Regions from separate parts of the Paraburkholderia sp. A3BS-1L genome, predicted to be linked through region 1. Evidence: predicted binding sites of a transcription regulator. Region 1 holds the regulator's gene; the other holds the start of a gene.

Region 1 (15,753 bases):
GGCCGCAGCAGTTGCTGATTTCGCTCGATGGTCCCGTCGAGGACTCGGATCCGGAAGAGATCCGAACGATTCGCCTGCTTGCCCAGTCGCAGTCCACGCAGTTCCGCGTCGAGTGGCATCGCGCCGACGGCAAGATCGGCCGTCAGGAAGGCGGCCCGTTCGCGACCGTCGCCTTCATTTCGGATGTCGACATCCCCTGGGGCGACGACGAAGACTGAGCTTGCTCCGAACCGCGCGCGTTAGCGCATCATGCGCCGCCGGAACAGGATCGAGGCGACGCCGAAGGGCACCACCACGTAGAGCACGAGCACGGCGAGATGCAGTCCCGCATGCTCGATCGGGCGCCCGAGCATGGCCGGGCGAATCAACTCGACGGCGTGCGCGAGCGGCAGCATCAGCGTGACGTGCTGCGCGACGGCGGGCAATTGCGTGAGCGGAAAGAACACGCCGGAAAGCAGCAGCATCGGCGTGAGCACGAGCGTTTGATAGAACATGAAGAAGTCGTAGGACGGCGCGAGCGCCGTGACGATCATCGCGCAGCTCGCGAATGCGAGGCCCGCGAGCGCGATCACGGGCAGCGCGAGCAGCATCGATGGAAAGCTCGCGTAGCCGAGCAGGCCCGCCACGATCATGATGGCCGCGCCCGACAGCACCGACTTGCTGGCGGCCCAGACAACCTCGCCGAGCACCACGTCGCCGAGCGAGAGAGGCGTGTGCATGATCGCTTCCCATGTGCGCTGCACGTGCATGCGCGAGAAACCCGAGTACATGGACTCGAAGCTCGCCGACATCATCACCGAAGACGACACCGTGCCTGCCGCGAGAAACGCGATGTACGAGACGCCGTCGACGTGGCCGACCATCAGCCCGAGCCCGAAGCCGAGGCCGAACAGATAGATCATCGGATCGGCGAGATTGCCGAACATCGAGGCGATTGCCAGCTTGCGCCAGACGAGATAGTTGCGCCGCCATACGGCGATCCAGTGCGTCGCGTTCGACGGCAGCGCCGCGCGCGGCTCGCGCATGGGCGACTGGGTGGGACGCGTGGGCGGCGGGGTTTGCGTGCGTGTCTGCATGATGGCGATGTTAATCCTGCATCTCGCGGCCCGTGAGCCGCAGGAACACATCTTCAAGATTCGCGGGCCGATGCAGGTAGCGCAAATCCGAGCGATGGCGCAAAAGCGCATGCACGGGCGCGGCTTCGTCGACATAGCAGAAGAGCGTTTCGCCGCTGATTTCCGTGCGCTTGGCGAGCGGCGCGAGCTCGTCGCGCAACGCCACCGGATCGGGCCCGTAGACCTCGATCACGTCGCAGCCGATTTCCGATTCGATCAGCGCCTTCGGTGGGCCCTCGGCGATCTTGCGGCCCTCCTCGATGACGCAGACGCGATTGCAAAGCCGTTCGGCCTCCTCCATGAAATGCGTCGTGAGGAGAATCGTTTTGCCGCGCGCGAGCAGCGAGCGCAGCCGCTCCCAGATCAGGTGGCGGGCCTGCGGATCGAGACCCGTGGTGGGCTCGTCCATCACCAGCACGTCGGGGTCGTTGACGAGCGCGCGCGCCAGCGTGAGACGGCGGCGCATGCCGCCGGAAAGCTCGCCCACGCGCGCATCGGCCTTGCTTTCGAGGCGTGCGAATTCGAGCAGCGGCGCGACGAGCGCGCGTTTCGCTTGCCGAGAGTCCGAAGTAGCGGCCGAACACGAGCAAATTCTCGCGCACTGTGAAGTCGGGATCGAGATTGTCGAATTGCGGCACGACGCCCACGCGCGCGCGCGCATGACGTGCCCGCGCGGGCACCGGTTCGCCGCACAGGCTGATGCGTCCGGCATCGGGCGAAACGATGCCGAGCAGCATGCGCAACGTGGTGGTCTTGCCTGCGCCGTTGGGGCCGAGGAGCCCGAAGCATTCGCCGGGGAGGACGTCGAACGACAGGCCGTTCACGACGGTCCTGTCTCCGTAGTGCTTGATCACCTGCTCGAATTCGATGGCGGGCATGGTTGGGCGGCTGTTGCATGTTGCAAGGCGGCCTATTATAGGGCGTTCATCTCCCCATGCCGTTGCACCATCGATGTGCACGCAAACCTGGCGTTTTCCAGCCCTTGCGTGTCGAATTGCGGCGCACCATCATGTAATAGTGACCTGCGTTTCCAGACGGGTAGGGAGAATCGATCATGGCGAGCTACAAGAAAATTCTGCTTTGTTACGACGGCTCGCGCGAAGGCCGCAAGGCGCTGCGTTGCGGCGCGGATCTGGCGCTGGACCTGCATGCGGAGACCCATCTGCTTTCGGTGGTCGACATGCGCTCGACGATCGCGCAAAGTGCGGGCTTGCTCACCGACGTGGCATGTGGGCGCTTCGAAGAAACGGCGCGCGAGATTCTGCAGGAAGGCGTGGACTGGCTGACCGAACGCGGCGTGCGCGCGCAGGGCCACTTCGCGTTCGGCCATCCGATCGACGAGATTGCGAATCTCGCCAATGAGCTGCACGTCGATCTCGTAGTGGTGGGGCATCGCTGCCGCACCGGACTTTCGCGCTGGTGGATGGGTGCGGGCAATACGCCGCTGCTCGACCGCGTGACGTGCAGCATTCTCGTGGCCTGCTCTTCGGCTGCCGAGGAAAAACAGCAACAGCAGGCGGCGGCCTAGCCGCTATCAATCGCTTCCGCGATTGCAGCGCTCAGTCAATCAGCGAAAAGCGGCGGAGCCACTACCACGAAGATGGCTCGCCGCAATTCTTGCGGTTCATCTCGGTACGGCTTGCTCAGTTCGACGCGCTCGCGTCGTTGCCGGTATTCGGCTCGTTCAATTCCACGGCGGCGAGCTTCCACGAAAACAGCCCATGACGCTGCAGGATGGCGGCATAGCGATCGCCGCCATAGCCGCTGTTTGCGCCGCGCTGCCACGTGACAACGAACGTGTTCAGACTGCGATAGCCCGCCGAGGTTTGCGCGCGCGGCTGAGCTTGCTGCGGCTGCGGCGATTGCGCCTGAGCCGGCGGATTGCCGGGCGCGGGCTGCGTCGCTTGGCCTGCCTGTGACGATGGTGGCGGCGACGGCGCTTCAGCCGGCGGCACAGGCGCGGGCCGTTCTCCCGGCTTGCCGGTCGGCGGCATGCCGCTGAGCAATGCGGCCACGCCCTCTGGCGTGGCATACGCGTCCACCAGTGGGCCGATCAGCGCATTGCCGATCATCGCGCCGAACAGCATGAGTGGATTGCTGGCGTGGGCGGCCTCCATGCGTTGTTGCAGCATCTCGCCAACCTGCTGCTTCAAGCTCGCGCGCAGCGCCGGGTAGTCGACGTACTCGCTCAGTGCGGCTGCGTCGCGTGCGTCGGCGGCTGCCTTGAGGTTATTCAGCGCGATATATGGCGATGCATAGCCATAGCCCACTGCCGCCACGATTGCAACCGCCGCGACGGCGATTGCGACGGGCTTCTTCCAGCTGGATGATTTGCGCGGATACGTTTGGGTATCGGTCATTGGTTAGTGCAACCCTGCAGTGTTCAATCAGGGTGTTGACCGCGCGCAATCAAAAACGATCCCACTTTTATTGCTTACTTTGCCAGCGCGACCGGCGCATCGGCCTGCTGCTCCGCGATACAGCGGTCGATGGCGCGGCACACCGCCTCCATCGTGCCCACCATGATGAGCCGCGACTGGCCGTGATAGACGCGCACCGGTGCGCGGCGGTCGGGCTGCTCCGCATTCAGCGTGCTGTTGAGCGAAACGCGTGCGAAGGCCGGCTGCGCGGAAGGCAGCGGGCGCGCTTCGTCTTCTTGCTCGATGTCGTCGAAGAGCGAGCCATTGATCTGGTAGCCGCATTGACGGCCAAGGGCCGCCGCCGAAGCACGCGCCTCGCGCATGGCGCACGAGGCAATCCCGCGCAGATGGCGCAGACGGCCGAATTGACGGAAGGGCAACAGGCGGGCAAGGCGTTCCATGACTCTCTCCGGAAAATGCGCAGAAGATGCGCAGAAAATGCGCAGGCGGAATTATCAGAATTCGGTGGGACGGATCAGACCAACGGCAATGCCTTCGAGCGCGAAATCCGCGCTGCCGGCCGCGACGAAAATATTCTCGTAGTCAGGGTTCTCCGCGATCAGCTCGATGCCGTTGCGCTGCCGCTTCAGGCGCTTCACGGTGACGTCGTCGCCAAGACGCGCCACGATGATCTGGCCATCCTTCGCTTCGCTCTTTTTTTGCACGGCGAGCAGGTCGCCGTCGAGGATGCCCGCGTCGCGCATGGACAGCCCGCGCACCTTGAGCAGGTAGTCGGGCCGGCTCGAAAAGAGCGCGGGGTCGCAGGTGTAGTTCTGCGAAATGTGCTCTTGCGCGAGGATCGGACTACCCGCCGCGACGCGGCCCACGAGCGGCAGCGAGAGCTGCATGAGGCCCGCGTGCGGCAGCGTGAATTGATGCGGCAGATCGCCCGGACCGGGCACGAGGCGGATGCCGCGCGAAGCGCCCGCAGCCAGCTCGATCACGCCCTTGCGCGCCAGCGCGCGCAGATGTTCCTCCGCCGAGTTCGCCGAACTGAAGCCCAGTTCGGCGGCGATTTCCGCGCGCGTGGGCGGAAAGCCGGTGCGCTCGATCGCGCGGCGGATCAGATCGAAAACCTGCTGCTGTCGTGCGGTGAGTTTGGTCATGGCGCTACTGTATGTTTGAACAGGTGACTGTATTTTTATACAGTACTCGCCGCTTTTCAAGTGTTACTTGAACTTTGTCATCCGCACGGCGTCGCGACGGCGCTTTCCCTTCCCCGACGGACGCAACCACCGGCAAAACAGGCGCAAGCGCCCAATTCCTCCGTCCTTACCACTTTTACGTATTAAAAAATGAGAAAACATCATTTTTAATAATGTAAGCCGATCGCTAGACTGGCCTCCATCGATTGCTGCATGGCACGCGAGAACGCACGAAAGTGCACGAATGCGCACGACGACACGGAGAAAAAGTGGATGAAACAAGGCATTACGGGGCACGCATGGTTCAGGACGCTGGCGGCGAAACTGCTGATCGGCGTGGCGCCGCTCGTCGGCATGGCGGCCTTCGCGCCGGCGGCGCATGCGGACACGGCGCTGCTCAACGTCTCCTACGATCCCACGCGCGAGCTGTATCAGGACATCAACGAAGCCTTTATCAAGGAGTGGAAGGCGAAAGGCGGCGAGACGCTCACCATCAAGCAGTCGCACGGCGGTTCCGGCGCTCAGGCGCGCTCGGTGCTAGACGGACTGCAGGCCGACGTTGTGACGCTCGCGCTCGCCTGGGACATCGACGCACTCGCCAATAAAGGGCTGATCGCGAAGGACTGGCAAATGCGTCTGCCCGACAACGCCTCGCCATACACCTCGACCGTCGTGTTTCTCGTGCGCAAGGGCAATCCGAAGCGCATCAAGGACTGGGACGACCTCGTGAAGCCCGGCGTCTCGATCGTCACGCCCAATCCGAAGACCTCGGGCGGCGCGCGCTGGAATTACCTCGCGGCGTGGGCCTATGCGGCGCACCAGCCGGGCGGCAACGACCAGAAGGCGAAGGCCTTCGTCACGAAGCTCTACAAGAACGCAGGCGTGCTCGACTCGGGCGCGCGCGGCGCGACCACGAGCTTCGTGCAGCGCGATATCGGCGACGTGCTGATCGCCTGGGAAAACGAAGCATTCCTTTCGGTTAAGGAGTTCGGGCCGGACAAGTTCGAGATCGTGGTGCCGTCGGCCAGCATTCTCGCGGAGCCGCCGGTTGCGGTGGTCGACAAGGTCGTGGACAAGCACGGCACGCGCAAGGTGGCGCAGGCGTATCTCGAGTTCCTCTATGGCGAGAAGGGGCAGGAGATTGCCGCGAAGAACTTCTATCGTCCGCGCTCGGACAAGGTGCCGGCGGCGATCACGGCGAAGTTCCCGAAGCTCAAGCTTTACACGGTCGACGAGGCGTTCGGCGGCTGGGCCAAGGCGCAGAAGACGCATTTCGCCGATGGCGGCGTGTTCGATTCGATTTATCAGCCGCAATAAGCCGGCCGTAAGCCGGCCGTAGTAAGCCGACGGCAATACGCAGTAGCAAGCAACGCCAAAAACAAGGCGCGCCCGACGAGGCGCGTCTTTAGCCGCGGCGCCCCGCATGTATCGTATGACGAGAGGTGCTCCGCGCAACCCATGTGAAGAGATAGAGCATGACGACGTTTCGATTACAGAAGCCAGGCGCGCTGCCGGGATTCGGCGTGACGCTCGGCATCACGGTGGCGTATCTGAGCCTCGTGGTGCTCATTCCGCTTGCGGCCACGTTCCTCAAGACCGCGACGCTCGATTGGGCGCAGCTCGTGCGCGCGGTGGCGTCGCCGCGCGTGCTCGCGTCGTACCGCCTCACATTTTTCTCCGCGCTTGGCGGAGCGCTCATCAATGCGGTGTTCGGGTTCTTGCTCGCCTGGGTGCTGGTGCGCTACACGTTCCCGTTCAAGCGCGTGATCGATGCGCTCGTCGATCTGCCGTTCGCACTGCCGACTTCCGTGGCGGGGATCTCGCTTGCCGCCGTGTATGCGGGCAACGGCTGGATCGGCCAGTTCCTGCAGCCGCTCGGCCTCAAGATCGCGTTTACGCCGCTTGGCGTGCTCGTGGCGCTCACGTTCATTGGCCTGCCGTTTGTCGTGCGCACCGTGCAGCCCGTGCTCGAGGAGTTCGAGCGCGAGCAGGAAGAGGCCGCCGCCTGCCTGGGCGCGTCGCGCTGGCTCACGTTTCGCCGCGTGGTGTTGCCGGCGGCATTGCCTGCGCTGCTTACGGGTTTTGCGCTCGCATTCGCGCGCGCGCTGGGCGAGTACGGTTCGGTCATCTTCATCGCGGGCAATGTGCCGATGAAGTCGGAAATCACGTCGCTGCTCATCATCACGAAGCTCGAGCAATACGACTATGCGGGCGCTACGGCGCTGGCTGTGGTGATGCTGTGCGTGTCGTTCGTCATGCTGCTGCTCATCAACACGTTGCAATGGTATTTGCAGCGGCGCACGAGCCGCCGGGCATCGCGCGGCGTGTCGCGCTCGCGTGTGCCGAACCCGATGCACGCGGGTGTTGGAGGAGAGGCGCAATGAGTGCAGCAAGTACGCGGGTCCGCGATGCAGGACGTCCCAATTCCGTAACGGAAGCGCCCTGGGTGCGCTGGCTCCTCACCGGCATTGCGCTGGCGTTTCTCGCGCTGTTTCTGGCCGTGCCGCTCGTGGCCGTGTTCTGGCAGGCGTTGAGCAAGGGCATCGGCTTCTATTTCGTATCGCTCGCCGACCCCGATGCGCTCGCCGCGATCAAGCTCACGCTGATCACCGCCGCGATCGCCGTGCCGCTCAATCTGGCGTTCGGCCTCGCGGCATCGTGGACGATCGCCAAGTTCGAGTTCCGCGGCAAGGCGTTGCTCACCACGCTGATCGACCTGCCGTTTTCGGTTTCACCCGTGATTTCAGGGCTCATTTACGTGCTGCTGTTCGGCGCGCAGGGCTGGCTCGGCCCCTGGCTTGCGGACCACAATGTGCAGATCATCTTCGCGGTGCCGGGCATCGTGCTCGCGACCATCTTCGTGACGTTCCCGTTCGTCGCGCGCGAACTGATTCCGCTGATGCAGGCTCAGGGCACCGACGAGGAAGAGGCCGCGCACGTGCTGGGCGCGTCGGGCTGGCAGATGTTCCGGCGCGTGACGTTGCCGAACATCCGTTGGGGTCTGCTGTACGGCGTGATTCTCTGCAATGCGCGCGCGATGGGCGAATTCGGCGCGGTTTCGGTGGTGTCGGGACACATTCGCGGCCAGACCGACACGATGCCCTTGCACGTGGAGATCCTCTACAACGAATACAACTTCGCGGCCGCGTTCGCCGTGGCTTCGCTGCTTGCGTTGCTCGCGCTCGTTACGCTGGGTCTCAAGCTGCTGGCGGAGCGCCACATGTCTGCGGAGCTGCGCGATACCGGCGACGTGCCGGCGCTCGCGGGACCGCCGGCCACGCGCAGTGCGGCCGCGCCTCAAGGCGCAGTGATTGGCCAACGACGTACACAACAACACCCACAACAACACACCCGCGCGTTGCGCCGGACGCTTGAACAGGGAAAGGGCTAAAGATGGGCATCATCGTTCGTAATCTGCACAAGCGTTTCGGCGATTTCACCGCGCTCGACCATGTTTCGCTCGATTTTCCGGCGGGCGAGCTGGTCGCCTTGCTCGGGCCTTCCGGATGCGGCAAGACCACGCTGCTGCGTGTGATCGCCGGGCTCGAATATGCCGATGAAGGCCAGGTCGTGCTCCAGGGGCAGGACGTGGAGATGGTTGGCGCACGCGAGCGCCAGGTGGGCTTCGTGTTCCAGCATTACGCGCTGTTCCGCCATATGACCGTGTTCGAGAATGTGGCGTTCGGGCTGCGCGTGAAGCCGCGCAACGAGCGTCCCTCCGAAGCGCAGATCCGCAAGAAAGTGCATGAGCTGCTCAAGCTCGTGCAACTCGACTGGCTCGCGCAGCGCTATCCGTCCGAGCTTTCCGGCGGCCAGCGCCAGCGCATCGCGCTGGCCCGCGCGCTCGCCGTGGAGCCGAAAGTCCTGCTGCTCGACGAGCCGTTCGGCGCGCTCGACGCGAAAGTGCGCAAGGAGTTGCGCAGCTGGCTGCGGCGCCTGCACGACGACCTGCACATCTCGACGATCTTCGTCACGCACGACCAGGAGGAAGCGCTCGAAGTGGCCGACCGCATCGTCGTGATGAATCATGGGCATGTGGAGCAGGTCGGCAGCCCCCAGGACGTGTACGATCATCCGCAGTCGGCGTTCGTCTACGAGTTCCTCGGCGCGGCGAACCGCTTGCATGGGCGAGTCGGCGTGCAAGGCTTCGTGGCCGACGGCGCGGCGCAGCCGATCGCGGTGCAGGCCGGCTTCGAAGGTCCGGCGCTCGCCTACGTGAGGCCGCACGATATCGTGCTGCATCGCGATGCCGACGCACATCGCGACGGCCTCGTCGTGGACGTGCGCCGTGTGGTGACGCTCGGCGGCGCGGTGCGCGTGGAACTCGAAAGCCGTGCGGGCGGCGTGCTCGAGGCGCAGCTCGATCGCGAAACCTGGCGCGCGCTGAGTCTCGCGCCCGGCGACGGCGTGACAGCGGTGCCGCGCGGGCTGCGCGTGTTTCCCGCCTGATGGCCGGCGCATAACGAATAATTGACCGATTGATCGCCGAATTAGTCGACACATTAATCGACGAAAGCGCGGTTGGCGGTTCAGGAGAGAAGAACATGAATTTTCAGCAGTTGCGTTTCGTGCGTGAAGCCGTCCGGCAGAACATGAACCTGACCGAAGTGGCGAACGTGCTCTATACGTCGCAGTCGGGCGTCTCGAAGCAGATCAAGGATCTGGAGGACGAACTCGGCGTCGATATCTTCATTCGCCGCGGCAAGCGCCTCACGGGCCTCACCGAGCCGGGCAAGGCCGTGCACCAGCTGATCGAGCGCATGCTGCTCGACGCCGAGAACCTGCGCCGCGCGGCGCGCCAGTTTGCCGATCAGGACAGCGGCCATCTCGTCGTGGCCACGACGCACACGCAGGCGCGCTACGCGCTGCCCAAGGTTGTGCACCAGTTCCGCGAAGTGTTTCCGAAGGTGCATCTCGCGATGCGCCAGGGCAATCCGCAGCAGATTGCGCAGATGATCATCAACGGCGAGGCCGATATCGGCATCTCGACCGAGGCGCTCGACCGCTTCCCCGATATCGTGACGTTTCCTTGCTATTCGTGGCATCACGTGGTGGTCGTGCCGAAGACGCATCCGCTCGTGGGCCGCGAGAACCTCACGCTCGAGGAGATCGCCGAGTTCCCGATCATCACCTACGACCAGGACTTCACGGGCCGCTCCCATATCGATCAGGCGTTCGCGAAGGCCGGCACCATGCCGGACGTGGTGCTGACCGCCATCGATGCGGACGTGATCAAGACCTACGTCGAACTGGGCATGGGCGTGGGCGTGGTGGCCGCGATGGCTTACGACCCCAAGCGGGATAGCGAACTCGTGGCGCTCGCCACGCAGCATCTGTTCGAGGCCAGCACGACGCGCGTGGGCCTGCGCAAGGGCGCCTTCCTGCGCCAGTACGCCTACAAGCTGATTGAAATGTTCGCGCCGCAGCTCAACGAACAGCAGATCGCGAGCCAGTTGCGCGAGGCGGTTTGAAACAGGGGCATCATCCGGATCGTCTGGCCCGGTCGTTCTCCGGTCTTCTGTCTATTTCTGGGCCGGCGGCGATTCGCTTAGAATCGCGGCCATGAATACGCCCACTTCTCCCCAATACGCGCCCGGCGCTCCGTCGCTGCCGCGCGTCGCCGTGCTGGCCACTGGCGGCACCATCGCGGGCTCCGCGCCCGACGCGGCCAATACCGCCGGCTACCAGGCCGGTGTGATCGGCGTGGCGCAGCTGCTGGCGGCCGTCCCGGGTCTCGACGCGCTCGCGCGGATCCAGGCCGAGCAGATCGCGAGCGTCGACAGTAAAGACATGTCGTTCGCCCTCTGGAGCGCGCTCGCGCAACGCGTGAACGGGTTGCTCGCAGACGACGACATCGATGCCGTCGTCATCACGCATGGCACCGATACGCTCGAAGAAACCGCTTATTTCCTGCATCTCACGATGAAGAGCCGCAAGCCCGTGATCCTCACGGCGGCCATGCGGCCCGCCTCGGCGCTCTCCGCCGACGGTCCGCTGAACCTGCTCAATGCCGTGGCGCTCGCGGCGAGCGGCCAGGCGACCGGGCAGGGCGTGCTGGTGGCATTCAATAACCGCATCCATTGCGCGCGCGACGTCATCAAGATCAGCACCTATGCGGTGGATGCGTTCCAGTCGCCCGAGATCGGCGCGCTGGGCTGGGTGCAGGACGGGCGCGTGGAATTCCAGCGGCGCGCGCTGCGTGCCCATACCGTGGATGCGCCCTTCAATGCAGATGGGCAATGGCCGCAGGTGGAGATCGTCACGAGCTACGCGGGCGCCACGCGCATCGCCGTTGACGCTCTCGTGAGCGCAGGCGTGCGCGGCATCGTCGTGGCCGGCACCGGCAACGGCTCGATTCACACCACGCTGCAGCAGGCGCTTGCCGAGGCGGCGGCGCGCGGGGTTGCCGTGGTGCGCGCGTCGCGCGTGGGGTCGGGACACGTGATGCACAACGGTGCGGCGAAGGACGATGCGCTCGGCTTCGTCTCGGCGGGCACGCTGAACCCGTACAAGGCGCGCGTGCTGCTGATGCTCGCGCTTGCGGCGGGCACGAGCGGGAAGGCCGCGTTGCAAAGCGTGTTCGATACGTACTGAGCGATAAGCGCTAAACGACAGGAACCATGCAAACGGGCCTTGCGGATTGCTCCGCAAGGCCCGTCTTTTTTCAGCCGAGCGCCTTATTGCAGCGGCGGAATCACGAGCACCTGGCCGGGGTAAATCTTGTCCGGGCTCTTGAGCATGGGCGTGTTCGCCTGGAAGATGACGTCGTTTTTCGCGCCGCTGCCGTAGTACTTCTCGGCGATCTTCCAGAGGTTGTCGCCCGAGACCACGGTGTGGTGCTGCGCTTCGGGCGCCGGATTCGTCACGCTCATCTGGTCGTCGACCTTGTCCACGTTCTGGACATTGCCGGCGGCCACCAGAATCTTTTCCTTGGTTGCCTGGTCAACGGCATTGCCCGTGACGGTGACCGTGTGCGAAACGCCGTCATAGGTCACGCCGAGGTTGTCGGCGTCGAGACCCTGCGAGCGGATGTAGGCGGCGATCGCATCGCCGGCCTTCTGGTTCAGATCGGCGAGATTCGCAGCCGGCGCAGCTGCGGTTTCTGCGGCCTGGGCCGGAGCGGCGGCTGCGCCGAACAGCTTTTCGCCGGCTTCCTTGATGAAGTTGATGATGCCCATCGATCACACTCCTCACGTGCTGGGATTGATTGGGTAGCCACGCAGCGGGTAGCGGGTCCACCTTGCGCCGTCTGCGTGACAGACGGATGAAAGCACGATTCTAGAAACGCAGGTGCGAGGACGTCCAGCGTTCGAGCGTTAAAGAGTGTGAAGCGCGCGGCAGGCGTTGCGCGAGAGCAGGGCGGGGAGTGCGTGGAGCAAAGGGAGCGCTGGTGCGCCGAACGCGTGACGGCTGATGAAGTGTGTCGCAATCCGACAGGCGGACACCCGGTGATGACGTCTGACCGACCAAGGCTTCCCCGCCGTCACCGAGTGCCGCTTTCGGACCCCACTGGCCGCCCTCAGCCCAGAGCGGCCTCGATTTGCTTCGCGATGGTTGCCGCCACCACGAAGCGCCCCACCTGTGGCCGTCGCGTTCCGTGCGCGCCAGCCTGAATCTGGATGTTGCCAACTGCCTGGTTACTGCCTGGTAGTTGTCTGGCCGTTGCTGCCTGGCCATTGCCAGGCGACTGCCCAATCTCAGCGAGGCATTGCGCGCGGGTGCTGTGTGCATTGGCGTGCAATGCCTCATCTGCGGAACAACTCGATCAAGCCGCTTTCGAGTCGCGCGAGCGACTCGAGCGGTTTTGCTTTACGCCTTCTTGCCTTCGGTGATTTCGAAGTTGGCCATGATCTCGAGCGCGCGGACCATTGCCGAGTGGTCCCATGCCTTGCCGCCGTTTGCTGCACACACGCTGAAGAGTTGCTGTGCGCTGGCGGTATGCGGCAGGGCGATGCCCAGCTTGCGTGCGCCGTCGATGGCGAGGTTCAGGTCCTTCTGGTGCAGTTCGATGCGGAAGCCCGGATCGAACGTGCGCTTGGTCATGCGCTCGCCGTGCACTTCGAGAATGCGCGATGCAGCGAAACCGCCCATCAGGGCCTTGCGAACGCGCTCCGGATCGGCGCCCGAGCGTGCGGCGAACAGCAGGGCTTCCGCCACGGCCTCGATGTTCAGCGCGACGATGATCTGGTTCGCGACCTTGGTCGTCTGGCCTGCGCCGTTCTCGCCGATCAGCGAGATGTTCTTGCCCATCAGCGCGAATAGCGGCTTGGCCAGTTCGAACGACTTCTCCGGGCCGCCCACCATGATCGTGAGCGTCGCTTCGCGCGCGCCGACTTCGCCGCCCGAAACCGGTGCGTCGAGGTAGTCGCAGCCGAGCGCGTTGATCTGCTTGGCGAACTCCTGCGTTTCGATCGGCGAGATCGAGCTCATGTCGATCACGAGCTTGCCGGCCGAGAGGCCCTTGGCGACGCCGTCATCGGCGAACAGCACCTTCTGGACGTCGGGGGTGTCCGGCACCATCAGAATGATGACGTCCGAAGCCTGCGCGACAGCGGTCGAGTCGGCCACCACGGTGGCCTGCTTGCTGAGGTCTTCAGGTACCGGGAACTTGCCGTTCACGACGAGTTCGTGGCCGCCCTTCAGAAGGTTGCGGGCCATGTGCGAGCCCATGATGCCGAGGCCGATAAAACCAATCTTTGCCATCTGTATGTCTCCGTTGAGTCGAATGCGGTTCGATGTGGGGTCGACGCGACCTGGTCAGGCGAGTTCAGCCGCGCGTTGCTGCGCGCTGCGCAGCCAGCCGAGGCCTTCGACGGTCGTCGTGCGCGGCTTGTACTCGCAGCCGATGTAGCCTTCGTAGCCGAGCGAGTCGAGCAGATCGAACAGGAAGGGGTAATTGATCTCGCCCGTGCCCGGCTCGTTGCGGCCAGGGTTGTCGGCGAGCTGGATATGGGCGATCTTCGCGAAGTGTTTCTTGATCGTCGCGGCGAGCTCGCCTTCCATGCGCTGCATGTGATAGATGTCGTACTGCAGGAACAGATTGTCCGAGCCGGTCTTTGCGATCACGTCGAGCGCTTCGGCCGAACGGTTCAGCGCGAAGCCCGGGATGTCGTACGAATTGCACGGCTCGACGAGCAGGCGGATGCCTTCGCGCTTGAGCTCGCCCGCGGCGTAGCTCAGGTTTTCAACGATGGTTGCAAGCGCGGTGTCGCGATCGATGCCTGCCGTGGGGATGCCCACGAGGCAGTTCAGTTGCGGCACGTTCAGCGCACGGGCGTACTCGATCGCACGGCCGACGCCTTCCTTGAACTCGCCCTTGCGATCGGGCAGGCAGGCAATGCCGCGCTCGCCGCCTTCCCAGTTGCCGGCGGGCAGGTTGTGCAGCACGAGCTTGAGCTTGTGCGCGGCGAGGCGCTCGGCCAGTTCCTCGGCCTTGAACGGATACGGGAACAGGAATTCGACAGCATCGAAGCCCGCCTCGGCTGCCGCGGCAAAGCGGTCGAGGAACGGCACTTCGTTGAATAGCATGGTGAGATTCGCGGCGAATTTTGGCATGGTGCTGGGTCTCGCTGGTCGGTCAGTAAAAAAGGAATCAGGCAGGCGGCGCGCCGATACTCGACGCGCGGCCTGCTGGGGTGATGCTCGGCTCAATGCGCTCGACTTAGTCGAGTGCACTCAGGGGCGTGATAGCCGTCGGTGCGTGCTCCGGCTTCTCGGCGAGCTCTTCGAACTCGTTGATCGCGTCGATCTCGGCGCCCATCGAAATGTTCGTCACACGCTCGAGAATCACTTCGACCACCACCGGCACGCTGAATTCGGCGGCCATGGCCTGCGCCTGCTTGAGCGCCGGCTCGATTTCTTCCGGCTTGAACACGCGCAGCGCCTTGCAGCCGAGGCCTTCGACCACGGTCTTGTGATCGACGCCGTAGCCGTTCATTTCAGGCGCATTGATGTTTTCGAAGCCGAGCTGGACGCAGTAGTCCATGTCGAACGCGCGCTGTGCCTGGCGGATCAGGCCGAGGTACGAGTTGTTCACGAGCACGTGGACGTACGGCAGCTTGAACTGTGCGCCGGCTGCCAGTTCTTCGATCATGAACTGGAAGTCGTAGTCGCCCGAGAGCGCCACGATGGGGCGCGACGGGTCGGCTGCGCGCACACCGAGCGCTGCCGGAATCGTCCAGCCGAGCGGGCCTGCCTGGCCGCAGTTGATCCAGTTGCGCGCCTTGTAGACGTGCAGGAACTGGGCGCCTGCGATCTGCGAGAGACCGATCGTGCTCACGTAGCACGTGTCGCGGCCGAACACCTTGTTCATCTCTTCGTACACGCGCTGCGGCTTGATCGGCGTGTTTTCGAAGTGCGTCTTGCGCTGCAGCGTGCGCTTGCGTTCCTGGCAGTCGGCGACCCACGCGCTGCGGTCCTTGAGCTTGCCAGCAGCCTTCCACTCTTGCGCGACCTGGACGAACAGTTCGAGCGCAGCCTTGGCGTCCGAAACGATGCCGAGATCCGGGCCGAACACGCGGCCGATCTGCGTCGGTTCGATGTCGACGTGCACGAACTTGCGGCCCTTCGTGTAGACCTCGACGCTGCCCGTGTGGCGGTTCGCCCAACGGTTGCCGATGCCGAGCACGAAGTCCGATGCGAGCATCGTCGCGTTGCCGTAGCGATGCGACGTCTGCAGACCGACCATGCCGGCCATCAGCGGATGGTCGTCGGCGATCGCGCCCCACGACATCAGCGTCGGGATCACGGGCACGCCCACGATTTCCGCAAACTGCACGAGCAGGTCTTCGGCTGCCGCGTTGAGCACGCCGCCGCCCGAGACGATCAGCGGCTTTTCGCTGGCGTTGAGGAGTTCGATCGCAGCTTCGATCTGCTTGCGCGTGGCTTGCGGCTTGTAGACCGGCAGCGGCTCGTAGGTGTCGATGTCGAATTCGATTTCGGCGAGCTGCACGTCGATCGGCAGGTCGACCAGCACCGGACCCGGACGGCCCGAGCGCATCAGGTGGAATGCCTGCTGGAACACGCGCGGCACGAGTGCCGGCTCACGCACGGTGACGGCCCACTTCGTGACGG
Region 2 (15,753 bases), 580 kb from region 1:
GTGAGCGAGTTGTGCGGTGTGAAGCCCCATGTGCTGCGGTATTGGGAGCAGGAGTTCACGCAGTTGAGGCCTGTCAAGCGGCGCGGCAACCGCCGCTACTATCAGCACCACGAAGTCCTGCTGATCCGGCGCATTCGCGAGTTGCTTTACGAGCAGGGATTCACGATCAACGGCGCGCGCAATCGCCTCGATTCGTCGGGCGCGGTGGTGGAAGAGGCCGCGCCGGGCGAGGCGGGTGAGGAGAGCGTTGCGCAGGGCAATATGGCGCTGGTCGACGTCGATCAACTGCGCAAGGAATTGCTGCATGTGATCGATCTGCTCGGTCAGTGAAGACCCTTCGGCAATCTTTGTAGCGAATTGCGATTTAGGTGGTTCTAATTAGAGAAGCGCTCTGTTATACTTTCTAGCTCTCGGGGCGTAGCGCAGCCTGGTAGCGTACCTGCATGGGGTGCAGGTGGTCGGAGGTTCAAATCCTCTCGCCCCGACCAGAAGTCAAAAAGGCCTTACGGTGAAAATCGTAAGGCCTTTTTCTTTTGCGCCAGAAATGTGGCTCGGCGCGATCACACGCGAACCCGCCTCGTTGTGTTCCTGCGTGGGCTCTCACGCCTAAGCCCGCCTGAAACCCGGCACGGTCCGCCGGTCTACGTAAGCCCTTCAATTCAAAGCGTTGGCCGCCACCGGTCAGGAATAAGTGCGCAACAATCGGTGCTAATTTTTCTCACATATCGATGAGAATCATTCGCTATGAGGGTTGTGCCACGCCCATTACGATTAGCGCTTGACTGCCGGTGTTGTCCCTTTCGTACGCGCACTGTCGACCATGAATCCGCTCGAACTTGCTCAGCTCGTCTTTCTCGCCGCCCTGTGGGGCGGGTCATTTCTCTTTATTCGCGTCGGCGTGACCGATCTGGGCGTGGCGCCGCTGATGGCGCTGCGCGTTGGCATTGGCGCGCTGTTTCTGCTGATCGTGCTGTTTTCGCGGCGCTCGCCTCGCGAGGCGCTTGGCGCATTGCGCGAGCGCGCGTGGCCGCTCTTCGTGGTCGGCATTCTCAATTCGGCCGCGCCGTTCTGCCTCTTCGCGTGGGCTGAGCTCACGCTCTCCGCAGGCGTGACTTCGGTGATCAACGCGACTACGCCGTTGTTTGGCGCCGTGGTCGCGTATTTGTGGCTCAAGGACCGGCTGAGCGGCTTGCGCAACGCGGGCCTAGCGATTGGCTTTGCAGGGGTGCTCGCGCTGGTCTGGGATCAGATCGCCACGCGCGCCGGCGATGGCGCGGGCACATCGGCCACCGTGCTCGCCGCCGGCGCTGCGCTTTGTGCCGCGGCGCTTTACGGCGTCGCGGCGAGTTTCACGAAGCGTCATCTGACCGGCGTCGATCCGCTCACCGTGGCTGCTGGCACCATGACGGCCGCCACCATCGTGCTGGCGCCTTTCGCACTCGCCACCTGGCCGCATGCCGCGGTTTCCTTGCATGCGTGGGGCGCGGCGCTCTGCCTGGGCGTCGCGTGCACGGGAGTTGCCTATCTGCTGTTCTTCCGCCTGATTGCCGCCATTGGCCCGGCGCGCACGATTACCGTGACGTTCGTGATCCCGGTGTTCGGCATCCTCTGGGGTGCGCTGTTTCTTGATGAGCATGTGTCGGTGGGCATGATCGAGGCCTGTGCTGCGATCCTCGTGGGCACGTCGCTTGCGACTGGCTTTATCAAGCGGCTTCCGGGCATGGGGGCGCGCAGGGAAGGCGCGGGCGCCAAACAACAGTAAGCGCTCCTGGCGATACGTCAATTGACCTAGTTGCGTACGCAACGATAAGCCGTCGTGCAACGCGACGTCTCGCGCTGCCGTTTTTCCTCCCATTTTTTGCGCATCGCCACGCTTGATGAACGACACCAGTGCGTGGCGTTTGTGCGCCTGTGTGATTTGTCTGGATGCGGTTCTTCAGATTCACGTGATCGAACGCACGGGCGCACTAATCCGCTTCGCTGAAAGTTCAGTGAATGCCAGCAGGTTCGCTTTGGTCCGATCGCTTCAGGTAAAAGCGATAAGGTCGATACTTTCTTGTAAAGTAAAACCTGCCGAATAATGCGTCATTCGATTTGATTGCAAGGTATTGCATATCGTAGTGAAAGCCTTGAGTCAGGGCGTTCAAGCGAGGTGCGCCTGGTCACAAGCAGAAAGTAGAGGTCGCTATTACACTGGATGCACACTGCGAGAAGAATTCGCAGATGACCGCAGATGAGCGCGCCAAAGGGGAACATCGAGCTTAAATATCGCGTCGTGAAATGTCGTTCGTTTCCAGGGATATTCATGACAGAAAAAAGATCAGAGTGGCCGCTTCGGATGGCACGTGGGGCATGCGCGGCGCTGTTGGCCTGTGGAGCGGCAGGTGCGCATGCTGACCAATTCGGCGTTCAGTTTGGAGCCGGCGTCGCGAGCTATGGAGTGAAGAAGCTCGACCTGGGCCTGGTCTGGGATCCAGGGCTTCAATGGTGGCATTTCGCGGGTTTTCATTTCACGGTGGTGGGCGAGGGGCACGTCGCGTACTGGGATCTCACCGAAGACGGCGCCTCGCATCCGAACATCTGGGAATTCGGCGTGACGCCGGTGTTTCGCATCATCAAGGACAGCGGCTGGTTCCGGCCGTTCTTCGAGGCCGGCGTAGGCGTGCGCCTGCTTTCGCACGTACAGCTCACGGGCGACCGTACCATGTCGACGGCATTCCAGTTCGCGGACCTGGTGGGGGTGGGTGCGCAGTTCGGCGAGCACCAGAACTTTCAGGCTGGCATTCGCTTTCAACATGTCTCCAACGCGGACATCAAGACGCCTAACCCTGGTCTGAACTTCAGCCAGATCTACGTGCAGTACAACTTTTGAGCCAGACGTGTCCGGGGAGGGGGGATGGTTTAACCCCCGACGCACCGGTTTCAGCCTGTCTTCATAAGCCTTACACTGTCGAGTCATGATGCGGTGCATCACGCGCACCGCATGGCCGGTTTTTTCCATCGGCGATGCACCGGCGTCGCAGACCAGTGAGTGAGGAGCAGGCATGGCAATCGAAACGGTTGGGATCGTGGGCGCGGGCACCATGGGCAATGGCATCGCGCAGGCGGTGGCCGTGGCGGGTCTCAAGGCAGTGATGATCGACGTGACGGAGGCGGCGCTCTCCAAAGGTGTGGCGACGCTCACGCACAGCCTCGATCGGCTCGTTTCGAAGGGCAAGCTCGATGCGGCCGTGCGCGATGCAGCCCTCGCGCGCATCGAGACCAGCACCGACTACCAGCGCCTTGGCAGCGCCGATCTCGTGATCGAAGCAGCCACGGAAAACGCCGAGCTCAAGACGCGCATTCTCAAGCAGATCGAAGCCGCTGCGCGTCCCGACGCGATCATCGCCTCGAACACCTCATCTATTTCGATCACGGCGCTCGCGACGACGCTTGCCGATCCAGCGCGTTTCATCGGCATGCACTTCTTCAATCCCGTGCCGATGATGCCGCTCGTCGAGGTCATTCGCGGCCTGCAGACGCGCCCGGCCGTGCTCGACGCGGTGCGCGATCTCGCACAGCGTCTGGACAAGACGCCCATCGCGGTCAAGAACGCGCCGGGTTTCGTCGTGAACCGCATTCTCGTGCCCATGATCAACGAGGCATTCTTCGTGCTCGCCGAAGGCGTTGCGAGTGCCGAAGAAATCGACGCCGGCATGAAGTTGGGCGCGAATCATCCGATTGGGCCGCTGGCGCTCGCGGACCTGATCGGCCTCGACGTGTGCCTCTCCGTGATGGATGTGTTCCTGAAGGACTTCGGCGATTCGAAGTATCGTGCGTGCCCGCTTTTGCGCGAGATGGTGGCGGCAGGGCAGCTCGGCCGCAAGACCGGTCGGGGCGTGTACCAGTACGACAAGACATCCTGAGGATTGCGGAGCATTAGGGGTCAGGCGTGCAGGCCGACCGTGTACTGCATGACCCCGCTATTCGGTTGCGACTGTGAGTTCGAGTCCACTGCGCAAGGCGTCTGGGTCATGCAAATTCACGTGGGGAGGATCGCATCCGAATGTTTCGACATGCTAATCAATGGCATTCAGCCAAGCTGCCACCATGCCGGCAGCAATGCACGCACGTCGGGCCGCGCGAAGCGGTCGTCGAGCAAATGCACGACGCCGTTGTCGCGTTCGGTGCGAATCACGCGGCCCGCGGCCTGTACGACCTTGCGCAATCCGGGAATCAGATAGGTGTAGTCGAACCCGGCGCCGTAGAGCGTTTCCATGCGCTCGCGCATCGTCTCGTTGACGGGATTTACCTGCGGCATGCCGAGCGTCGCAATGAAGGTGCCGATCAGGCGCGTGCCCGGCAAGTCGATGCCCTCGCCGAAAGCGCCGCCGAGCACCGCAAAGCCGATCCCGCAGCCGCCTTCCACGAAGCGCGCGACGAAAGCCTGTTGCTGGGTTTCGTCCATCGTGCGCGACTGCATCCATGTGCTCACATGTGGATGCCGCGCGACGAAGGTATCGGCGGCAAGCTGAAGATAATCGTAGCTGCTGAAGAAGCACAGGTAATTGCCGGGCCGCGCAGCATATTGCGCGGCGATGCGCGCGACCAGTATGTCGAGCGAGCGCTCCCGGTCCTTGTAGCGCGTCGAGATATCGCGTGCGATCCGCACCTCGAGTTGCTCGGTGCGAAATGGCGTGCCGATCTTGACGTTCACGGTGTTTTCCGGCAAGCCGAGCATGTCGGTGTAGTAGTGCGTGGGCGCGAGCGTGGCGGAGAAAAGCGTCACGCTGTGGGCCGCCGCCATGCGCGCGCGCAGCGCGCCCGCCGGCACGATGTTGCGGATGCAGAGCGTCGAGCGCGGACGCTTCGCTTCCCGTGCGCGCAGCGGCGTGACGTCGAAGATCGATTGCGCGTCGAAGCGCTCGGCCATGCGCACGAAGTGCAGCGCGTCGAAATAGAAGCGTTCGAGTTCGGCGTCGCGCATGAGCGCCGGTTGAGCAAGCTGGTCGCCAATCGCGGCAATCACATCGCCGAGCGCGGCGACGAAACCTTCGGGCAGCGTTTCGCTCGCGCGCCAGGCCTGCGGCTGCATGGCGGTTTGCGCGTTCCAGTGGCGCGCGAGACGCGTCAATGCGCGCTTCACCGGGGCGCTCGCGGCGCGTCGCACGGCGTCCATGCGAGTCTGCATGATCTCGGCGGAATACATCGCGCGGGCGCGTTCAGGCAGGTTGTGTGCTTCGTCGACGAGCACGCTCATGCGCCACTGATTGTGCGCACCGAGCATGAACAGCATGGCGCTCACATCGAAGTAGTAGTTGTAGTCGCCGACGATCACGTCGCTCCAGCGCGCCAGCTCCTGGCCGAGGTAGTACGGACACACCTCGTGCTCGCGCGCGACTTCGCGCAGTGTCGCGCGCTCGAGCCGCACGCGCTCGAGGGCGGCGGCGCGCGCGGCGGGCAGGCGGTCGTAGAAGCCACGCGCAAGCGGGCACGATTGTCCGTGGCAGGCGAGGTCGGGGTGCTCGCAGGCCTTCTCGCGCGCGACCAGTTCCAAAACGCGCAGCGGCAGCGCGGTCGTGCTGCTGCCCGCGCCGGCTTTGCCATCGGCCTGCGCATCGGCAAGCGTGTTGAGCGCAGCGATGGCGAGTTGACGTCCCGAGCTTTTGGCGCTCAGGAACAGCACCTTGTCGATACCGGCGCGCGCGCAGGCCTTCAACTGCGGGAACAGCGTGCCGATGGTCTTGCCGATGCCGGTCGGCGCCTCCACGAGCAGGCAGCGGCCTTGCGTCGCGGCGCGCCATACGGCCTCGGCGAGATCGCGCTGGCCTTCGCGGAACGCAGCATGCGGCAGGCGCAATGCCGCGAGCGCACCGTCGCGCGCCGCGCGATGCGCGCTTTCCTGTTCCGCCCACGCGATGAAGCGCGCGCACTGCGATTCGAATTCCGCGCGCAATAGCTGTGCGCTCGCGTGCTCGACGAGTGCCGTCTCACGTCCCGAGCCAATCTCGTAGTAGACGAGCGCGAGTTGGAGCGCGTCGAGGCCGAGCTTTTCGCACATCAGCGCGCCGTAGACGCGCAACTGTGCCCAATGAAGCACACGCTGGTTCTCGCGCATCGCATCCAGATCGCCGCGATAGGTCTTGAATTCTTCGAGCCGTTGGAGTGCTGGATCGTAACCGTCGGCGCGGCCGCGCACGGTGAGCGTGCCGAATACGCCGGTGAGCGCGACTTCGGTTTCGTAGCCGGCGGGCCGGCGCGCGGCGATCGCAGCATGGCCGGCGCGGCCTTCGCTTGCATCGGGCGAGGGTGTGAAGCGCAAATCGAGATCGCCGCGTTTTGCGGTGAACTCACAGAGCGTACGGACCGCGACGGTGTAGCTCATGGCATTGACGCAGCGTTCGTGCTGGCCTGCGCCGCCCAGCGCACTTGTAGCACGGTCACGGGCAGGCCGTGCGCGGCGCAATACGCGAGCCAGCGGCGCTGATTGTCCTGCAGCCGGTCGCCGGGGCCTTTCACTTCGATCAGTTCGTAGCGTCGCTCGCGGGGCCAGAAACGCACGAGGTCTGGCAGGCCCGAGCGGTTCGCGGCGGGTTCGCGCAGGAGCCGCTCGAACCATAGCCGCAGATGGGCAGCGGGAAAGCAGTTGAGCGCGAGCGTGAGGAGCGCGGCGTCGAGCGCGGGCCATGCGACGTAAGGCGACTGGATGCCGTGCTTCTCGTCAAAACGCTGCTCGATGGTCGCGCGGTACGTGCCGCTTTCGAGTTCGGCGAGGCAGGCGGCAAAGAGCCCGGCGCGCCGCTGGACGAAGTCGGCGGCGTGCAGATCGGCGGGGCCGCGCTGGAACGGATGGAAGAATGCGCCCGGCAGCGCTGCGAAAAGCGCGGGCCAGCAGAGCAGGCCAAACAGGCCGTTGATGAGCGTGTTCTCGACGTAGAAGACCGGTGCGTCCGCGCACTCGAGCGTCCGGCGCGCGGCTTCCTCCACGCGCAGGCCCGCGCAGGCGGCGGGCAGCGTGAGTTCGGCGCTGGTGAACGTCGGCGCATCGCTGGCTTCGATTACGCGAGTTGCCGCGATTTCTGCCCGCGTCGCTGCCTGTGTTGCTGCTTGTGTCGCCGCTGGTATCGCGCTCGTGCTGCGCCGCCGCGCGAGGCGCGCGAGCGTGCGTGTCGCGCGTTGTGCTTCCTCCTCGTTCGCGGGCGCGCCGGCAATCGCCTGCGCGAGCGCGAGGGCGTCGTCGCGGCGACCTAACTGCTCGAGCACGCGCACGCGCCGGTAGCGCGACTCGGGATGGCCGCAGTCGACATAGGCGCGCCAGGCGAGCGCCGGTTCGCCCAGCCGCTCTGCAGCCTGACCCGCTGCGTGGCGCACCCGGTCGTGACGCGAGCGCAGCCAGTCGTTGGACCGGGTGTGCGGCGCGAGCATGTCGAGCGTATCGAGCGCCGCGCTCACGGCGTTGACGGCGCTTGCGGCGTCGGGCGCGAGATCGAAGGTTTCGCGGCAGTCTCGCAGCGCGAGCCAGGCGTCGATGTCGGCGCGCTGCCGGAACGCGCGCGACGCGCTGTCGAGCGGGACGTACTCGTAGCGATAGACGCCCAGATCGGCGAGCACGAACTCGGACCAGTCTTGCCGCAGATTGCCGAAGAACATCAGCCTCAGTCGTTCGCACAGCGGCGCGGCGGCCAAATGGAAGACGGTATCGGCCGAGCCCGGAAACCACGCTGACCAACCGCGCGCCTCGGGCGCAGCGGCTTGCAGGGCTTCGAGCGTTTCGGCACGCGTGGCGCGCGCGCCGGGCGCAACGGCATCGGCCAGCAGGCGCGCGCTGAGCGCCTGCAACTCGGCTTTGGTGACGAGTGCCGCGAGGGCATCGAACGCAAGCACGGGCGCACTGTCCAGCCAGCCGGCATCGGCGAGGGGAGCGGCCGCGGCGCGCGGGCAGCCAATCTCGGCGTAGTCGAGTTTGCTTGCGCGAAAATTCGGGCCCTTGCGCATCAGCATGCGTACGAACAGCGCGCGCGAGCCGCGCGGCAGAGCGCCGAAGCTTTGCATGAAGCGCCGCTCGGCTGTGTCGAACAAGTCGGCGCAGCGCGCATCGAGCGAGGCGAGCGCGCGCTCGAAGTTCGCGAGGTAATAGAACGGATCGGGGGAGTCGGGAAGCACGCGCGGCACTGTATGAATATACAGCAGTGATGATAGCAGGCCGGCGCGGCCCGCGAGCCCCCGGTCGCGGCAGCGGCGCCAAAGTCCGGTGCGCCTCGGGTCCTTGCGGCCTGTACGCTACAATTGCCGCAGCCTGAAAACCGAACCGCGCGAGAAGCGCAACAAGAGCGATGAACAAACGGAAAGCTTGCCTCGTCGGCCTCGCCGCCGGGGCCACTCTGCTCGCGGGATGCGTCGCGCAGTACCAGAATCCCAGTGAGTGCGCGCGGGAAATGCGCACCCGGCTCGCCAGCGCTTCGCTGGGCGCACTGTCCGTCACGCATACCGCCGTGGCGTATCGCGGCAAACGCGTCGTGGTCGAGGGGCTGCTCGATCGCGGCGCATTGCCGGCATCGGGCGGGCTCAGCGCATCGGCCGCCGCCGCTCTGGCGGGCGCGCCCGTGGGTGCGGCAGCAAGCGCCTCCGATGCGAGTGCGGCGAGCGTTTCGGCCAGTTCCATGCCGACCTCGACTGCAACTTCAACGTCGACTGGCGCAGCGACTGCGCGTGGCGCGTCGGCGCCGCCGGCTGCGTCCATGATGTCGGCGGCTTCCGGGGTCTCCGCGGCGTCCGCCCCTGTTGCGGACCCACTCGCGGCTTCAGTCGCGGAGAGCAAGCCCACCACGCCGATCGCGGCGCTTGCCGTGAAGCTCGGTTTGCACAAGGCCCCGCGCCCGTCCACCGCTGCCGAGTGCACCTACGACAAGACGGGCAGCCTCACGTCGTTCCGCTGGCTTTCTCCGGGCGCGCTCGCCCGGACCACACCCGCACCGGACGTCGACGACGAGTGACCCGCGCGCTTGCGCGCGCCACTCAGAACGCGAAATACGGCCCCGTTCCCGCCGGCGTCACCTGAGCTTCGATTGCCGTATAGATGCGCCGCCCGAAGAAAAACGGCAATCCCCAGCCGAACATATTGCCGTTGTAGCCTGCAAGGTCGTTGAACGCCCAGTTGCTGCTGGCGAGGAGCGTTTGCGCGTTCGCGACCGAAACCGAGGCCGGTGCGCTGATGCCGTCCGTTCCCTTGATCGATGCGCCGATGCTTTGTGGCGTGCTCGGGCAGTACCACACGCCGCAGCGCGTGAGGGCGGAGTTCGCGAAGAAGAAGCCGTTCGATCCGCTGTCCAGATAGCTGAGCGGATAGATCGAACCGTCCGAGGTTGTGGTCGTCACGTAGCCCGTAACTGTATTCGCGCGCAGCACGGTAGCGCTGCCGAGCGCATTGTTCGGTTGCGAGCCGATGCCGAAGATCAGGGATCCGCTCACCGCGCTCTGGCCCGTATCGGGCACCGCGGGCAGATCGATCACGACGCCGTTGTTGTCGGTGGCCAACGACGCGACGGGGTTGCGCACCTGCTGCGCGAGTGGCTGCGCGCTCGCCGTGCAGTTGCCGGAAGGGCATGCGTAGTACCACGAACGATTGGGCTGATTGACACAGGCTGCGCCACAGTCGGCATTGAACGTCCCGACGCCGAGGATGCCGTTCGAGCGCAGCGCGGTGGAGTTGATCATCGCGAACCCGAAGCCCTGGCAGTAACTCGGCGTGGTTGGCACGGATGGGTCAGCGATCACCTGGATCGGCAATGAAGGGGCGACTTCACCCGCGAGCCGCACGTCGGCGCTGCGCACGGCGCCCCACGTATAGCCGGTGCCGAAGGCCGCGCATTCACCAGCGGGTGACGAACTGGCGCCCGCATTGACGGCGGGCAGGGCGAATCCGGCGGGCAGCGCGTAGGCGAGCAGGCGCAGGCCTTGCGAGCCGGTGTCGACCTGCACGTTATCGACGGTTGCGCAGGTCGTCGTGCCCGGCACGCATACCGTCACGCTCGCCATGAGCATGTTGCGTGCGGCTTCAGGCGTGGCTGCGACACTGACCGCGAGGACATTCGGCGTGGTCGATTGCGGTACGGTGCCGGTCGTACTGGATGTGTCCGGACTGGTCGCAGACGGCGAACTCGCACTCGACGGCGCACTGGCGGCAGCGGGCGTGCTGGCGGGCGTCGTGCCGCTTACTACGCCGGTGTTGCCGCTTCCCCCGCAGGCCGAGAGCACTGCCGAGAGCACTGCGGCGAGGAGGCCTGCGAGTACGCTGGAGCGCGCGCCTGCACGCTCCCCCGTGGGCGAAACGCGTCGGGCCGGCGTGCTCATTGCAGGTCCCCTTCCGTGACGCCCGCAGGCAATGCCGCGGGCAGCCACGCACGGCCGATATAGCTGCGCATGTGGCCGCCGGATTCGACGACGACCGTGGGCGTATCGACGCGTGCAGCGTGCAGGCCGGCGCGTCCGGCGGCATGGAGCGCGGCGGCGCCGCTGTGCCAGTCGGCGGCGTAGCGGCCAAGCAGCGCATCGAGGTCCGGCGGGGTGGGGCCTTGCCACGTGTAGGCGAAGATCTGGCCGCTATGGGTGGCGATGTACGCGTTGAAGTGCGTGCCGCCCGTGTCGACGTAGCGCGTCACGCGCGCTGCGCCGCCTGCGAGCGTCAGGCCGTTAGCGGGCGCGGAGGCTGGTGGCGCCTCGGGCGGGACTGTGTCGCCGAGTGCTGCGTGGGCTGGCGCGGCACCGGCCGCGAGGCACGAGAAGAGGCAGGCGAAGGCCGCAGCGCGGCCCGCCTGCAAGCAGCTGTAAGTTTTCGTCAACTCTCCGTATGTTGTTCTTTGCGCTTATCTCTTTTTCTCGGGGAAATTAACATCGGGCCGCTTCTGCAAGATCGGCGAACTTCAAATGTCGAGAGGCGCAAAACTGGCGGCCCCGCGTCTGCGTCCTTAGTGCATTGATAGAAAAAGAAATTTTCTCGATTCGCAGGTGTGGAGAGTGGCTTATGGAATGTTGATGAACGTTACATAGATCGGGTAAAAGCGGGCTGCGGGGTCCGTCATTCAGCGTCTGGAGCGCCGGTCTGACGGGCTGAGGCATGCCGTGCAGTGCTGTCGCCGCCCGGTTTTTGCACAGCGCGGCGTCTCACCGGTAAAATGGCTGGTTGATCCACGGAAACTAGCCCGTGGCCTAGCCGAAGGGATTACCCGAACATGAGTGATTTTCACCAACGTCTTGCCGCACGCGCGCTCGCGCTCCTGATGGCGGGCGGGCTGGTCGCCGGTTGCAGTTCGCCGACGCCCGGCAAGATCGATTACCGCAGCGATGCGAAGGCGAAGCAGGCGTCGCTGGCCGTGCCGCCGAACCTGCTCGACGAAACAGGCGACCAGCGCTCGCTGCCTCCGCAAGGCGGCGAAACCTCGCTGTCCGCGCTCAAGCAGGTTCAGGCCGCGGCGCCCGTGTCCGACCAGACCCAGGTGCTCCCGCAGGTGCCTGGCATGCACATTCAGCGTGACGGCACCGAAAGCTGGCTCGTCATCGACAGCCGCACGCCCGACCAGGTCTGGCCGCAGGTGCGCCGCTTCTGGCAGGAGCAGGGCTTCCTGCTGGTGGTCGACCAGCGCGACAAGGGCGTGATGGAAACCGACTGGAACGAAACCCATCCGAAGATCAACGACGGCCTCATTCGCAACACGCTGTCGTGGGCCACGGGCAATTCGTACGTCACGGCCGAGCGCAACAAGTACCGCACGCGCCTCGAAACGTCGCCCACCGGCGGCACGTACATCTTCATCAGCCAGAAGGGCCTGAGCGAGCAGCTGACCGGCACCAACAACGAAACCACCCACTGGGTGCCGAAGCCCAACGATCCGGCGCTCGAAACGGAGTACCTCAAGCGGCTCATGGTGACGCTCGCGCGCGCCAAGCCCGGCGTGCCCGACGCGCAGATCTCCGCCGAGGCCGACGCGAAAGCGAATGCCAACGGCAAGACGCCGGCCAAGGGTGCCGACGCGGCCGCTGCCGCCGTCGCGGCGCAGAACGCTGCTGTCGCGGGGCAGAGTGCACCGTCCGATGCGTCGGCGGCGAACGCCGCAGGGGGCCAGTACACGTCGACCGAACTCACGCTCGCCGAGCCGTACGACCGCGCATGGCTGCGTGTGGGCGTCGCGCTCGACCGCTCGAACTTCACGGTGGACGACCGCGACCGCACGAAGGGTATCTACTATCTGCGCTACGTGGATCCGCAGGATCTGAGCTCGGCGGAGCAGGGCTTCTGGAGCCAGCTCTTCCACGGCCACAAGGACAAGGTCGCGAAGCAGTACAAGCTCAATGTGCGCGCCGTGACCGAGAACCAGACCCGCGTGTCGGTCGTCGACGACAACGGGCAGGTCGACTCGTCGCGGCCGGCTCGCGAGATCATGAGTCTCGTGGTCGAGCAACTGCAGTAAGCATTCTCGAATGCAGGGGCGTCGCCCACGCCGCCCCGGGACAATCAAAAAAACCGCCTGCGAATTCCTCGATTCGCAGGCGGTTTTTCCATTCACGCTGCACGCCGTCTTCAATGCGGAGGAATCATCCATGTGAACACGTTTTGCTGCAGCCACACGAGAATGCCGAGCAGCACCGTCAGGAGGATCGAGTGCTTGAAGGTTTTCGCGAACACGTAGCCTTCCTGCCCTTTGAGGTCGGTGGTTGCCACGCCCGTTGCGATATTTTGCGGCGAGATCATCTTGCCCATGACGCCGCCCGACGAATTGGTCGCCGCCATGAGCACGGGGTCCAGATTGAGCTGGTGCGCGGCCACCACCTGAAGATTGCCGAATAGCGCGTTGCCCGAGGTGTCGCTGCCCGAGAGGAACACGGCCACCCAGCCGAGGAACGCCGAGACGAGCGGGAAGAACGCGCCCACCGAGGCCACGCCGAGACCCAGCGTATAAGTCAGGCCCGAGTAGTTCATCAAAAACGCCAGCCCGACGATGGTGGCAACGGTCAGGATGGCGATGCGCGTTTGTACCCAGGTGTCGACGATCGCGGCGCCGAAGTCGGCGGGCTTGAGCCGCACGACCAGCGCCGTGATGATGGCCGCAACCAGGATCGCGGTGCCCGTGCCGAGCGGCTGGAAGTCCCAGATCGCGCCATACGGCGTCTTGTACAGCGTGATGTAGACGGCCTTGTCGAGACCCGGCCAGTGCACCTTGAGGTCGCCGATCGCGAACACCTTGGCGATCGTCCAGAGAATCACGACCACCGCCACGATGATCCATGGATACCATCCCTGCGTGCCCGAGACGTCGCCGCGCACTTCCTTGGCGCGGTCGACCTTGATCTCGAAGCGCGCGTCGGGCGCGGGTTTCCACACGCGCAGAAACAGGATCGTGAGGATTAGCGAGACGAGCGAGGAGAGCACATCGGTCAGGCTGTAGTTGATGTAGTTCGCCGTGACGAACTGCGTGAGCGCGAAGCTGCCGCCCGAGACCAGCAGCACCGGCCAGATGCGCAGCATGCCGCCCACGCCCGCGTAGATGGCGATTACATAGAACGGCAGCGACACCGCGAAGAACGGCAACTGGCGGCCGACCATTTGCCCGAGCGCGTCGGCGGGCAGGTGGGTGACCGCGCCGAGCACCGTGATCGGCACGCCAAGCGCACCGAACGCCACCGGCGCCGTGTTGAAGATCAGCGTGAAGGTGAGTGCTTCGAGCGCCGGGAAGCCGAGCATGATCAATAGCGAACTGGTGATCGCGACGGGGGTGCCGAAACCCGAGATGCCTTCGAACAACGCGCCGAACGAGAAGCCCACCACCACGAGCACGATGCGCCGGTCGTTGGGCAGATTGTCGAGCAGCCACATGCGAAACGCCGAGAAGCGCCCCGAGCGCACCGCAATGTTGTAAAGCAGGATGGCCGTGACGACGATCCACATGACCGGCCACAGCGCGAAAACCACGCCGTTGAGCACCGAACTGATAGCGAGATTGACCGGGAACTGCCAGCCCGCGATCGCGACGACGAGGCCCACGACGAGGCCCGCGAGCGAAGCCTGCCACGCGGGCCGGCGCGCCCAGCCCAACAGGACGAGCACCACGGCGATCGGCAGCACCGCCACGATGAACGACAGGAAGAGCGAGTTGCCGATGGGAGTCAACAGCTGGTGGAACATGACGTTTCCTTTATGCTGATTGGTATCGGCGCATCGATGCGTGCGGGCGCAAAGGTGTGCCGGGCGTGGCGTCGGCAGTGCGCGCGGCGCGCGGTAGACCCGCGCGCCGCCATGGGGAGGGGAATTCAGTAAGGCCGTGCTTCAGTACCCGATACCCAATAGCAGCATAGAAAATGGTTCGGGAGCGTCAAGGGAGGGAAAGTACGGTCGTGCGGCGCGCGTGGCGCTGGCTGGCGCTTAGTGATGCCAGTGGCCGCCCCCACCGCTCCAGTAGCCAAAGCCAAAGGAGATGGCGGGCGCCCCCCATCCCCACGCGGGATAGGGGTAATACGGGGGGTAAGCCGGATAAGCCGGATAAGAGGAATAGAGCGGCCAGGCCGGCACCGCGATAGCAACGGGCGGGGAGGGATACAGCGGCCCGGGATACTGTGTATCGGGGACGGCCGCGGGTGCGGGGTTGGCAGGCAGATTCGCTTGCGGATTGGTCTGCAAGACCGCGTTTTCATGCTGCGTGCTCGAGGCGGGCACGGTGCCGTAGTAGTACGGCGAATAGCCGTATGGGTAATAGTAGTAGCAGCCGGAAAGCGCGAGCAGGACGGCCGTTGCAGCGAGCATCGAGCTCCGCCTGAGCGCGCCGCGCGCCCACGGGCGCTCCAACGAGGATTGGCGCATCGAGGCGCTGCAAGGCGAGGCAAGGGCGGCTAAGGGGCGATTCATGGCGGACTCCTTACTCGGCCGGCAGTAAGTGCGTTGGGCACCCGGAACCTGATCGATCGAGCTTACGCTCCTCGCCGCCACCCTGTGTTGCACTTGAATCACCGCATCTTTCGCGTGCTTGCATGACTGCATGCCCAAACACACGCATGCATAGTCGCGGCCAAATGCAAACGCGGCGCATGCTCTTGCGAGACATGCGCCGCGTATCCTCTCTGAAGCCGGCATGTGCAACCCGGATTGCCGGCTAATTGCCTGTTGTTATGTCGTGAGTTTTTCGCTGTGTCAGGCAGGGCAGACGTGGCCCTTACTTGCCCACCTGATTGCCGATGATGCCGCCTACCGCAGCACCGCCGATCGTGGAGAGCGCACTGCCGCCAATGGCCGCGCCCGCGACGCCGCCGACACCCGCGCCGATTGCGGTGTCGCGGTCGCGCCTCGACATGTTGTCGCAAGCCGAGAGGCTGCCGACTACGGCAACGAGCGTTGTCACAGTGAGGAGAGTGCGTGCGCGTGCAAGTGTTTTCATTTTTCGACTCCGGTTGTATCGGGCGAGGCGCACCAGGCGGTTTAGTGCCTGATGCGCTTCCAATGCATTTATCGTAGAAGCGCCTCCCGTATCCGGGTGTATGCGCTTGTCAACGAGTTGTCGGAATCGTTAGAAATTGTTTCGCGGCGCGCAGCATACCGTCTTGCGTGCCTTACTGGCGCTGATAAATCTCCGCGCCTTGCTTGATGAACTCGACGGCCTTCACTTCCATGCCCTTTTTCAGGGCCTCGTCGTCGGTCATGCCCTGTTTTGCCGCGAAGTCGCGCACGTCCTGGGTGATCTTCATCGAGCAGAAGTGCGGACCGCACATCGAGCAGAAGTGCGCGACCTTCGC

What was found. The regulator LexA, encoded in region 1, represses DNA repair genes until DNA is damaged. The targets are predictions, from matches to a motif close to ACTGTATNNNNATACAGT.
Region 2: a site for LexA is predicted at 8,150-8,167, ahead of P5W99_RS05925 (VRR-NUC domain-containing protein). Genes of this name have one in related genera too.

The regions. Positions count from the first base shown of each region.
Region 1 is NZ_CP120442.1:1,876,677-1,892,429, reverse strand. Features, by position in the region: gene P5W99_RS08525 (hypothetical protein) at 1-218, shown strand, start outside; gene P5W99_RS08520 (ABC transporter permease) at 240-1,076, opposite strand; partial or broken gene nodI (nodulation factor ABC transporter ATP-binding protein NodI) at 1,087-1,993, opposite strand; gene P5W99_RS08510 (universal stress protein) at 2,170-2,643, shown strand; gene P5W99_RS08505 (DUF2939 domain-containing protein) at 2,759-3,475, opposite strand; gene P5W99_RS08500 (hypothetical protein) at 3,550-3,936, opposite strand; gene lexA (transcriptional repressor LexA) at 3,991-4,641, opposite strand; gene P5W99_RS08490 (sulfate ABC transporter substrate-binding protein) at 4,954-5,997, shown strand; gene cysT (sulfate ABC transporter permease subunit CysT) at 6,156-7,064, shown strand; gene cysW (sulfate ABC transporter permease subunit CysW) at 7,061-8,071, shown strand; gene P5W99_RS08475 (sulfate/molybdate ABC transporter ATP-binding protein) at 8,074-9,129, shown strand; gene P5W99_RS08470 (CysB family HTH-type transcriptional regulator) at 9,225-10,151, shown strand; gene P5W99_RS08465 (asparaginase) at 10,243-11,274, shown strand; gene lysM (peptidoglycan-binding protein LysM) at 11,358-11,858, opposite strand; gene P5W99_RS08455 (2-hydroxy-3-oxopropionate reductase) at 12,490-13,383, opposite strand; gene hyi (hydroxypyruvate isomerase) at 13,438-14,235, opposite strand; gene gcl (glyoxylate carboligase) at 14,342-15,753, opposite strand, start outside.
Region 2 is NZ_CP120442.1:1,300,852-1,316,604, forward strand. Features, by position in the region: gene P5W99_RS05895 (MerR family transcriptional regulator) at 1-330, shown strand, start outside; tRNA gene P5W99_RS05900 (tRNA-Pro) at 412-488, shown strand; gene P5W99_RS05905 (DMT family transporter) at 821-1,762, shown strand; gene P5W99_RS05910 (acyloxyacyl hydrolase) at 2,339-2,872, shown strand; gene P5W99_RS05915 (3-hydroxybutyryl-CoA dehydrogenase) at 3,045-3,905, shown strand; gene P5W99_RS05920 (ATP-dependent DNA helicase) at 4,073-6,364, opposite strand; gene P5W99_RS05925 (VRR-NUC domain-containing protein) at 6,361-8,142, opposite strand; gene P5W99_RS05930 (hypothetical protein) at 8,313-8,972, shown strand; gene P5W99_RS05935 (DUF3443 domain-containing protein) at 8,995-10,329, opposite strand; gene P5W99_RS05940 (DUF2844 domain-containing protein) at 10,326-10,817, opposite strand; gene bamC (outer membrane protein assembly factor BamC) at 11,208-12,443, shown strand; gene P5W99_RS05950 (L-lactate permease) at 12,554-14,155, opposite strand; gene P5W99_RS05955 (hypothetical protein) at 14,393-14,770, opposite strand; gene P5W99_RS05960 (glycine zipper 2TM domain-containing protein) at 15,177-15,398, opposite strand; gene thiC (phosphomethylpyrimidine synthase ThiC) at 15,571-15,753, opposite strand, start outside.